Regions from separate parts of the Cytobacillus gottheilii genome, predicted to be linked through region 2. Evidence: riboswitches for the same ligand, from Rfam matches in the RefSeq annotation. Region 2 holds a riboswitch; the other holds the start of a gene.
What was found. A riboswitch is a leader RNA that binds a small molecule or an ion and turns the genes downstream of it on or off. The one in region 2 is predicted to bind preQ1.
Positions count from the first base shown of each region.

Region 1: linked by a shared signal. The riboswitch ahead of J1899_RS06045 (VUT family protein) and the one ahead of queF (preQ(1) synthase) in region 2 are both predicted to bind preQ1.

Region 1 is NZ_CP071709.1:1,224,928-1,229,143, forward strand. It holds gene J1899_RS06035 (diguanylate cyclase) at 1-849, opposite strand, end outside; gene J1899_RS06040 (C40 family peptidase) at 935-1,570, shown strand; PreQ1 riboswitch class I at 1,631-1,677, shown strand; gene J1899_RS06045 (VUT family protein) at 1,818-2,354, shown strand; gene J1899_RS06050 (macro domain-containing protein) at 2,466-3,461, shown strand; gene J1899_RS06055 (vWA domain-containing protein) at 3,539-4,177, shown strand.
Region 2 is NZ_CP071709.1:844,127-848,342, forward strand. It holds gene J1899_RS04055 (TldD/PmbA family protein) at 1-197, shown strand, start outside; gene J1899_RS04060 (hypothetical protein) at 580-867, shown strand; partial or broken gene J1899_RS04065 (peroxiredoxin-like family protein) at 1,176-1,610, opposite strand; PreQ1 riboswitch class I at 1,855-1,901, shown strand; gene queF (preQ(1) synthase) at 1,997-2,494, shown strand; gene J1899_RS04075 (hypothetical protein) at 2,834-3,967, shown strand.

The DNA of each region.
Region 1 (4,216 bases), 380 kb from region 2:
TGGTGCAATGCCTTTCAGCTGCAGAAAATGCTTCGTAAACAGTAATCCAAACAGCGCAGCAAAAAGAATAAAAAATGAATTAGACCGGAGTGCCCACCAAGGATAATCGCCCCACAGCCACTCGAACGCATATCCATCCCAAATCGCCTGCAGGATCGTAAAACCAGCAATAAACAAGATATAATATAAGTACGTTTTTTCTCTTAGCGAGAGAAATAGAAAACTATTATAAATCATCATGGCAATCATAATGCCGTAAAAAAGACCAAACAGCATTTGCGAATCAGAATGGTTTGCTGAAAATGATACATAATTCCAAAGAGTGATCGGTGCCTGAAAGAAACTATCAGTTTCAATTTTTAAATAATAGGTATGTATGTCTTCAGATGAATCTAGGTGAAGCGGAAAAACGAGATTGCGGTGTTTTATGATTCTTTCATCAAATGGCAGGCTGTAGCCGATCGTTTCTTGTAAATTAAGGCTACCACTATTTTCACTATACAAGGAAACCAAGCTTAAATGCGGCTTTTGAATTTCGAGCAGCAGCTCTTTCGCACGGTCACTTGTATTTTGCATATCGATCTTGATCCAATAATCCAAATCGGCAATATCCCCATCGATATCCGCCTGACTGAAGGGAACAAATTGATCCTGCCTTTCGAGAATTTGATCTGGAGTAAGATCGTTTGAATCAACATACACAAGTAAATGGGAGGTCATGTCCTTTTCCGTAAAATCATTGCCGACGTTCACGGAGTTTGCTTCAGCATAAGAGGCTGAAATAGGAAAGAACAATGTAAAAAGGACAATGAGAACAAAGTAGTGATATTTTTTGAAAACTGGTTTCATTGAATTGACTCCCGTTTCATGAAATATTGGTATCATTATAACATGATAGTGTCAAATTTTAGCATATTATTTTAGGAGGAATGTCATGAAAACAGAAACGTATGATCAACTTTTGCCATTATTAAAAACAGGTGATTTAATTTTATTCAGCGGAAAATATGAGATGAGCAAGTTAGTGGAAAAGCTGGAGCACAGCAAATGGTCGCATGTGGGGATGGTGCTGCGTCCTGATCCAGATGGTGAGGTTTATTTCTTTGAATCGACCGCCCTTGTAAATCTGGAGGATGAATGGTTTCATGATCATGAGACAGGACCAAAGGTTGTCAAACTGCTGGATCGGCTTAAAACGTACGGCCAGGATGTAGAACCCTACGTGGCACCAGAATATGCCGTGCGCACCTTAACTATGAAAAACAAAATCGATGATCAAAAGCTCTATGACTATATCAAAAGCGTGCATGGAATCCCCAATCCAAGTGAATGGCCAATGATTGAAGAAGTAATTGAAGGCAGAATGTTTCATATTACTTCAAAAAGGAATGATTACACCTGCAGCAAGTTGATCGCAGAAACTTATTTAACATTAGGGATCACATCGTTTTCCATGCCGTTAAACGGACTAATGCCAAAGGATTTTTCGTCAGCAGGACATATAAAAATAAAAGACGGAGAGTTAGGAGAAGAGATATTGATTCAGTTAGAGGAAGAGGTTGCTACTTGAAATTTTCATTGACAGACCTCTGTCCTATAAGATAATATTAAACTCAATTGCATAACCCGATCGGGAGAGGTTCCTAGCTTAAACCCTCTATAAAAAACTATGGATTGCTGTGTCCATGTGGTCACAGCTTTTTATTTTTTTGATAGAAAGATTGTCTAGGCCTCTTTGTGAAGTTCTGTAGAACTTTGCTGGGAGGTCTTTTTTCGTTCGGTTATCATATAAAACTGTAGCATCAGGAGGAGTATACATGAGAATTTTATTGTATTTATTATCTATTGTTATTGCCAATGTGGTAACAGCTAAATTTGCGCCATTGGCTGTAGGGATTTTCATGATCCCTATGGGTACGCTGTTTATTGGAGCGACCTTTATTTTCCGTGATCTTGTCCAAAATAAATATGGAAGATCAAAGACGTACTTATTTATTTTTACTGCATTAATCCTGTCTGGAATCGTGTCATTCCTGCTTGGAGATACATTGATGATTGTGGTTGCATCCGCTATTTCGTTCTTAATTGCAGAAACAGCTGATACGGAAATCTATACGCGTTTAAAGCTGCCATTTGCATGGCGTGTTTTCTACAGCGGTGTTGTCGGCGGCTTGCTGGATTCAGTTGTGTTTGTTGTAATCGGCTTAAGTCCATTAGGTGCAAACATGCTCCCATGGGAAGCAGTGCCGGCAGCAATTGTTGGTCAAATATTGGCGAAAACGATTATTCAAATGATTGCAGCGCTGATTATTCATCGTATTCATACTGGAAAAGAGAATAAGATGGCGTTTTAAGTTTCGGAGGAATCTATTGATCAAAATAGGTTCCTTTTTTATGTCCCCAGAATGCTGTTGTCCCAGAGCAGTGTCGATGCTATGCTTTTAGTAAAAAAAGGAGTTTCATTTATGCCTTTGGAAATCGTTCGCCAGGATCTTACAGTCATGAATGTAGATGCCATCGTCAATGCAGCCAATAAGAAATTGCAAATGGGCGGCGGTGTTTGCGGTGCTATTTTTCAAGCAGCCGGAGTTGAGGAGTTAACAGAAGCATGCGACAAAATCGGGGGATGTGCAGTCGGTGAAGCCGTGATAACGAATGGATTTAAGCTGCCTGCCAACTATATTATCCATACACCTGGTCCCATTTGGAAGGGCGGTACACAGCAGGAGGCAGAATTGCTGCGGAAATCTTATAAGCATTCATTAGAACTGGCACAAACATATCAATGTGAGTCCATTGCATTTCCACTGATTTCAACAGGAATATACGGATTTCCTAAAGAAGAGGCTCTGCAAATTGCCATTTCGGCCATCAGCACCTTTTTAATGCAGCATGAAATGCATGTTTATTTAGTTGTATTTGATCAGCAATCGTTTGGCCTGAGCCAGAAGCTTTTTCACTCTATTCAGGAATATATTGATGAGCATTATGTGGAAGAAGCTAGTGCTCTCTATGGGGGCAGAGAAGCACGCTTTGTAACGGAACAACTTAGAGAGCATGATTATGTTAAGCAAAGTGAGGATATTGAAGAAAGCAGTCTAATGCAGTTAATTGATGAACTCGATGAATCGTTTTCGGCACGCCTGCTTCGCCTCATTGACGAAAGAGGAATAAGCGATGTGGATGCTTATAAAAGAGCGAATATTGATCGCCGTCTGTTTTCAAAGATCCGCAAGGAAGACAGTTATAATCCGAAAAAGAAAACCGCTATCGCCTTTGCGATCGCTCTGGAGCTGGATGAAGATGAAACCAATGCTCTGCTGTCAGCAGCAGGATATACTTTGTCACACAGCAGTAAATTTGATGTCATTGTGAAATTTTTTATCACTCAGCAGAAGTATGATATCCATGAAATTAATGAAGCATTATTTCGATTTGACCAGCCTTTGCTCGGTGCTTAGAAAATGTCGCTTTTGAAGCGACCATTTCATTTTGAAAACTTGATATCCTTCCATTATAGATAAGGAGGGTATTAAACATGAAAAACAAAGTAACTGAAGTTGTATTTATTTTAGACAAAAGCGGATCAATGGCAGGGCTCGAGGCAGACACGATTGGCGGCTATAATTCGATGTTGAAAAAGCAGAAAAAAGCTGAAGGAGAGGCGTTTGTAACGACAGTATTATTCAACAATGGGTATGAATTATTACATGACCGCGTTTCTGTAAAAGATATAAAAAAGCTAACTGAAAGCGATTATGAAGTAAGCGGGACGACCGCATTAATTGATGCAATCGGGTTTTCGATTCAAAAAACTGTTCAAGAGCAGAAGAAGAAAGAGCGTGCAGATCATGTCCTCTTTGTGATTACCACTGATGGCATGGAAAATGCCAGCCGGGAATTCACCTCTGAACAAGTGAAAAAAATGATTCAGCATCAGAAAGAAAAATATGACTGGACCTTTATGTTTCTCGGAGCCAATATTGATGCCGTTGAAACTGCTGGGTACTTTGGCATTGATAAAGATTTTGCCGTGGATTACCATGCTGATGGAGAAGGTACGAAACTAAATTATGAAATCCTGAGCGAGGCAGTATTGAGCGTACGGTATGGCAAGGGTGTTGATCCTGGCTGGAAAGACGAGATTGAACGGGATTTTACTGAGCGGAGTAAATGATAGTAGGTTATAAGGTGTCCTAAATCTTTAGTGATTTAG
Region 2 (4,216 bases):
GTGATTTCTCGATTGCAGCAGGCGGTTTTCTTATCGAAAATGGAGAAATCAAAACAGCACTAAAACAAATGACGGTTGCAGGGAACTTTTTTGACTTGCTTCAGCAAATTGAAGAAGTTGGTTCAGATCTCGAATTTTCGCTTGCATTTGGTTCGCCGTCACTGCTGATTAAGGAGCTGGCAGTCACGATTGAATAAGGGAATGCAAGAAAAGGGAACTGATAATGAACAATTGAATTGAGGAAAATATGAAAAAATAAAATAGGAAGTGAAAAAAAATAAGTTTAGAGTTTTGCGCTCTGAACTTATTTTTTTCGGCATATTATTCTTCTGGATATACTGCACTTTGAAAAACAACTGCTTAAAAGAACATTAACTCTCCTAAATTGAGGTTTTCTTTTGGAATGAGAATGGATATAACGTATTATAGGATGTTAAAGGGAAGGGGAGAATGGGGAGAGCAGTTTAAGCCAAAAGGAATTCAATGGGACCTTGTTACAGAAGAAGAGATGCTGGTATTAAAAGAAATATGGGACCTAATTCAGAATAGGAAATGATAGAGACACAGAGGAGTGATTTGTTGCGGTTTATTGCACAGCATCCTTATATAAAAGTCAGCAGGCAGATCAAATGGACTGAGCAGAAAATCATTGAAGAAGAACTTTCGCTTATACTATATGAAGATCGCATTGAAACACAATTTCATGTTCATTATATAAGAGACGTATGGGATGTTTCCTATAAAAGTACCAGCGCAGGCACGGGGCTGCTTTATTTACATACCAGGAGCGGTGTAAATGCTTTTTATGTGAAACAAAATCCTTCAGAGTTTATTGACCACTTTATAAAAATAAAAGCAAGCTTGTAGAAATTTTTCAATAGCTAAAAAGTGCAAATAAAAAGGTGCATTCCGCTTATGGGAATGCACCTTTTTGGTCCGTATAACGGACATTCAAGGTACGTTTACTGAGGCCGTCCGATTTTAAGTATATCGGTTAAAGACGAGAGTGCCTATCGAGCGCTCTGCAAACCCTCCTTGATCCAAAGCAATGCCAAGACAAGAATCTGAAGTCGCTGTTATGTTCTTCAAGGTGAACCAGTCCCTTCTGCAAGTCGTAATGGCCTTGCATTATTTGTTTACCACCATGAGAAGAGTTAAAACATTTCTCGACAAAATTATTTATGTTTGTCCATAATCTCCATTATTTTTGCAAGGGGTGCATGATTTTCAGGTGATTCGTCAATGTGGTTCCAAAGGACTTTTCCTGAACTAGAATAAACCCAAGTTCCCCCTTGAATATAAACATCTTGTGTCTTCATTGACTCCATAACGAACTTTTTTTGCTTTTCGTCTTCTGGGACAAATCCTTTTACTTTTCCGGTAACAAAACCAAAGGCAGCTTTGGAGAGCAGCTTCCATTTTGGCATTGTCTTATGTCCCATTCCTTTATAGGCAACTCTTGCAGGATCGCCTAAAATCGGAAATGGATAAGGACCAAACTCTTTTAAGAACATGTTGATAAAGCTGCCTTTAGAAGGTGCAATAACAATCAGCTGATAACCGCGCTTTGAAAATTCATCATAATGCTCACGCAACTGCGTGAGATACTGCCTGCAGACAGGTCAGCCAAGATGGCGTACAAACACCACAACACTTGGTTTTCCTTGAATCAATGCTTCTAGAGAGAGTTTTTCTTCAGAATCTGTTCTTTCAAGCAGAAAATTCATGAAAATACCACCTTTCGAATAGATTAGTCAATCATAACGTTATTATTAGATATTTTGAAGTAATTGACACACTATCGAAAGTTTTTTATAGTTATATTGGTATTTTAAAATATGCGTTTCACGCAAAATGAGAGAGGTTCATAGCACTTACCCTCTATAAAAAACTATGGAACGGATGAATTGCATTCAGCCATGTCCATGGAGGGCATGGTTTTTTTATATTCAATTCCCTCATTCCAGCATGAAATGCAATCCAAGGAGGCACTAGCATGACAGGAAGAAAAGATGAAGAATTAGAAGGGGTAACCCTGCTGGGGAATCAAGGGACACAATATTTATTTGAATATTCCCCAGAAATCTTAGAAAGCTTCGATAATAAGCATCCAAACCGTGATTATTTTGTAAAATTTAATTGTCCAGAGTTTACGAGTTTATGCCCTAAAACAGGACAGCCAGACTTCGCGACAATTTATATCAGTTATATACCAGATCAGAAAATGGTGGAAAGCAAATCGCTTAAACTGTATTTGTTCAGCTTCCGCAATCACGGAGATTTTCATGAAGACTGCATGAATATCATTATGAATGACTTAATTGAGCTAATGGATCCGCGTTACATCGAGGTGTGGGGCAAGTTCACGCCTAGAGGCGGCATTTCCATTGATCCTTACACGAACTATGGAAAACCAGGCACAAAATACGAAAAAATGGCTGAGTTCAGATTGATGAACCATGATCTATATCCAGAGACCATTGATAATCGTTAATCTTAATAGAGGCTGAAGGTCCATATTTTAACCAATAATCAAACCAAACATTTTAGCAGATCATTTTTAACTGTTAAATTTGTTTGGTTTTTTAATTGCTTAAGTGCTTCATTTTTGTGTAAAGGTATGTCTTCTCTTTGAGACGGTTTTGTTATTTAGGATAAAGTACATTCAATTTACCTATAAATACTACAAATTTATAATTCTTTTGTAATCTTTGTAATAAATGGGTTTGTGAATTGATTGTCCATTTGTTACACTGATAATTGGTTAAATCTCTGTGAATGTTTAATTATGAGATTACTAAAATATGAATGGATGCTTTATTAGGAGATTATCATGAAAAAATTTTATATAACAGTTTGTTTATTATTGTTGACGGCTTGTTCGTATGACACGATCGCGTCAATTAAATCGGAGACACTTTCTGAAACGGAAGAGGCAAAAGATGCAGCAAAAGAGGAAAAAACAGAACCAGCTGTAATTGCAGAAGGTAAAGAAAAGATGGATACGGTTACTCTTAAAGAGGAATCTCTTTTCAAATTTGAAGTTAAAGATGGCAGTTATGATTATAACGTGTTTGTATACGCTAAAAATGCAGAAAAAAAGGATGTTTTCTATTCTGGCCATTATGCATTTTACCTAGCTGAAAAAGATTCAACGGTAGCTTATAAACAAAATGTTTTAAACGATGAAGAAATACTCACTTTTAAAACAGGGAATGATGAGCAAATTTACCCTTTGAAAATTGGAAAGAAAACGATATTTGCTGTGGCTGAACAAATAGATCAGGTGCATAGCCAATATCTGTTTGCGGGAATTGACAATGGAGAATTAAAGCTAATAAGCAATGGAGAAATCGAATCTTTAAATGATATTACAATCAGAAACATAAACCAAAAATATCTTCAGACAATAAAGCGAGACAGTTCTTCAGATACCATATACTTTACAACATGGGGATTAAATGAAGAGACCCTAAAGCTAGTTGAACAGGACCAAGAAACGATTACAGATAAAGAGAAAGTAGACTTCTGGCTAGATAGTTTAAATGAAAAAAATGCATTCTATTATCCATTTAAAGATTTGGAGCTAAATACAGATCTCTTGGCAAAAGCAAAGCAAGGCATTCCAGTTGGAAGCCCATACCCGCTAGGCACCAATATACAAGAAATAAAAAAGTCTGAACCATATTACATGCGGGAAGGCGTGAAAGAGGAAGGCCCGTATGTCATGTATCCTGAAATCACCTATTATTATAATGCTGAAGACAGTAAGGTGACAGCAGCTGAAATTCCTGGAGAACGTCTAAGAACAACCCTAACTGAGGCAGAAAAGATATTTAAGCAATTCGGAGAAACATTTAAAAACGACACAGGTACATCCATCTATTTAAATACGGAAAAGTATCAAATTGAAGCAGTGGCCGATCATGATGATAAGGTGAAGTTGCTGCGATTAAAAAGAAGATAGCGGATGGTAAAAAATGGCTCGGGTATTGAATTTGCCCGGGCTATTTGTCATACAAAATAATGAGCGGGATAGCAGTATGAGATTCTCAATGCTGTATCATCAGAATAGCAGTATACGGCTAGAATAGATTGAGGCTTATCTTGATTCAGTGGGGAGTGTAGAGAGTGAGATTTTCATGTGTTATGTTTGCTGTTTTAAGTTTTATTAGCTTGATCCTTTTTTTAGTGGGAAATTCAATGACTCCACCCC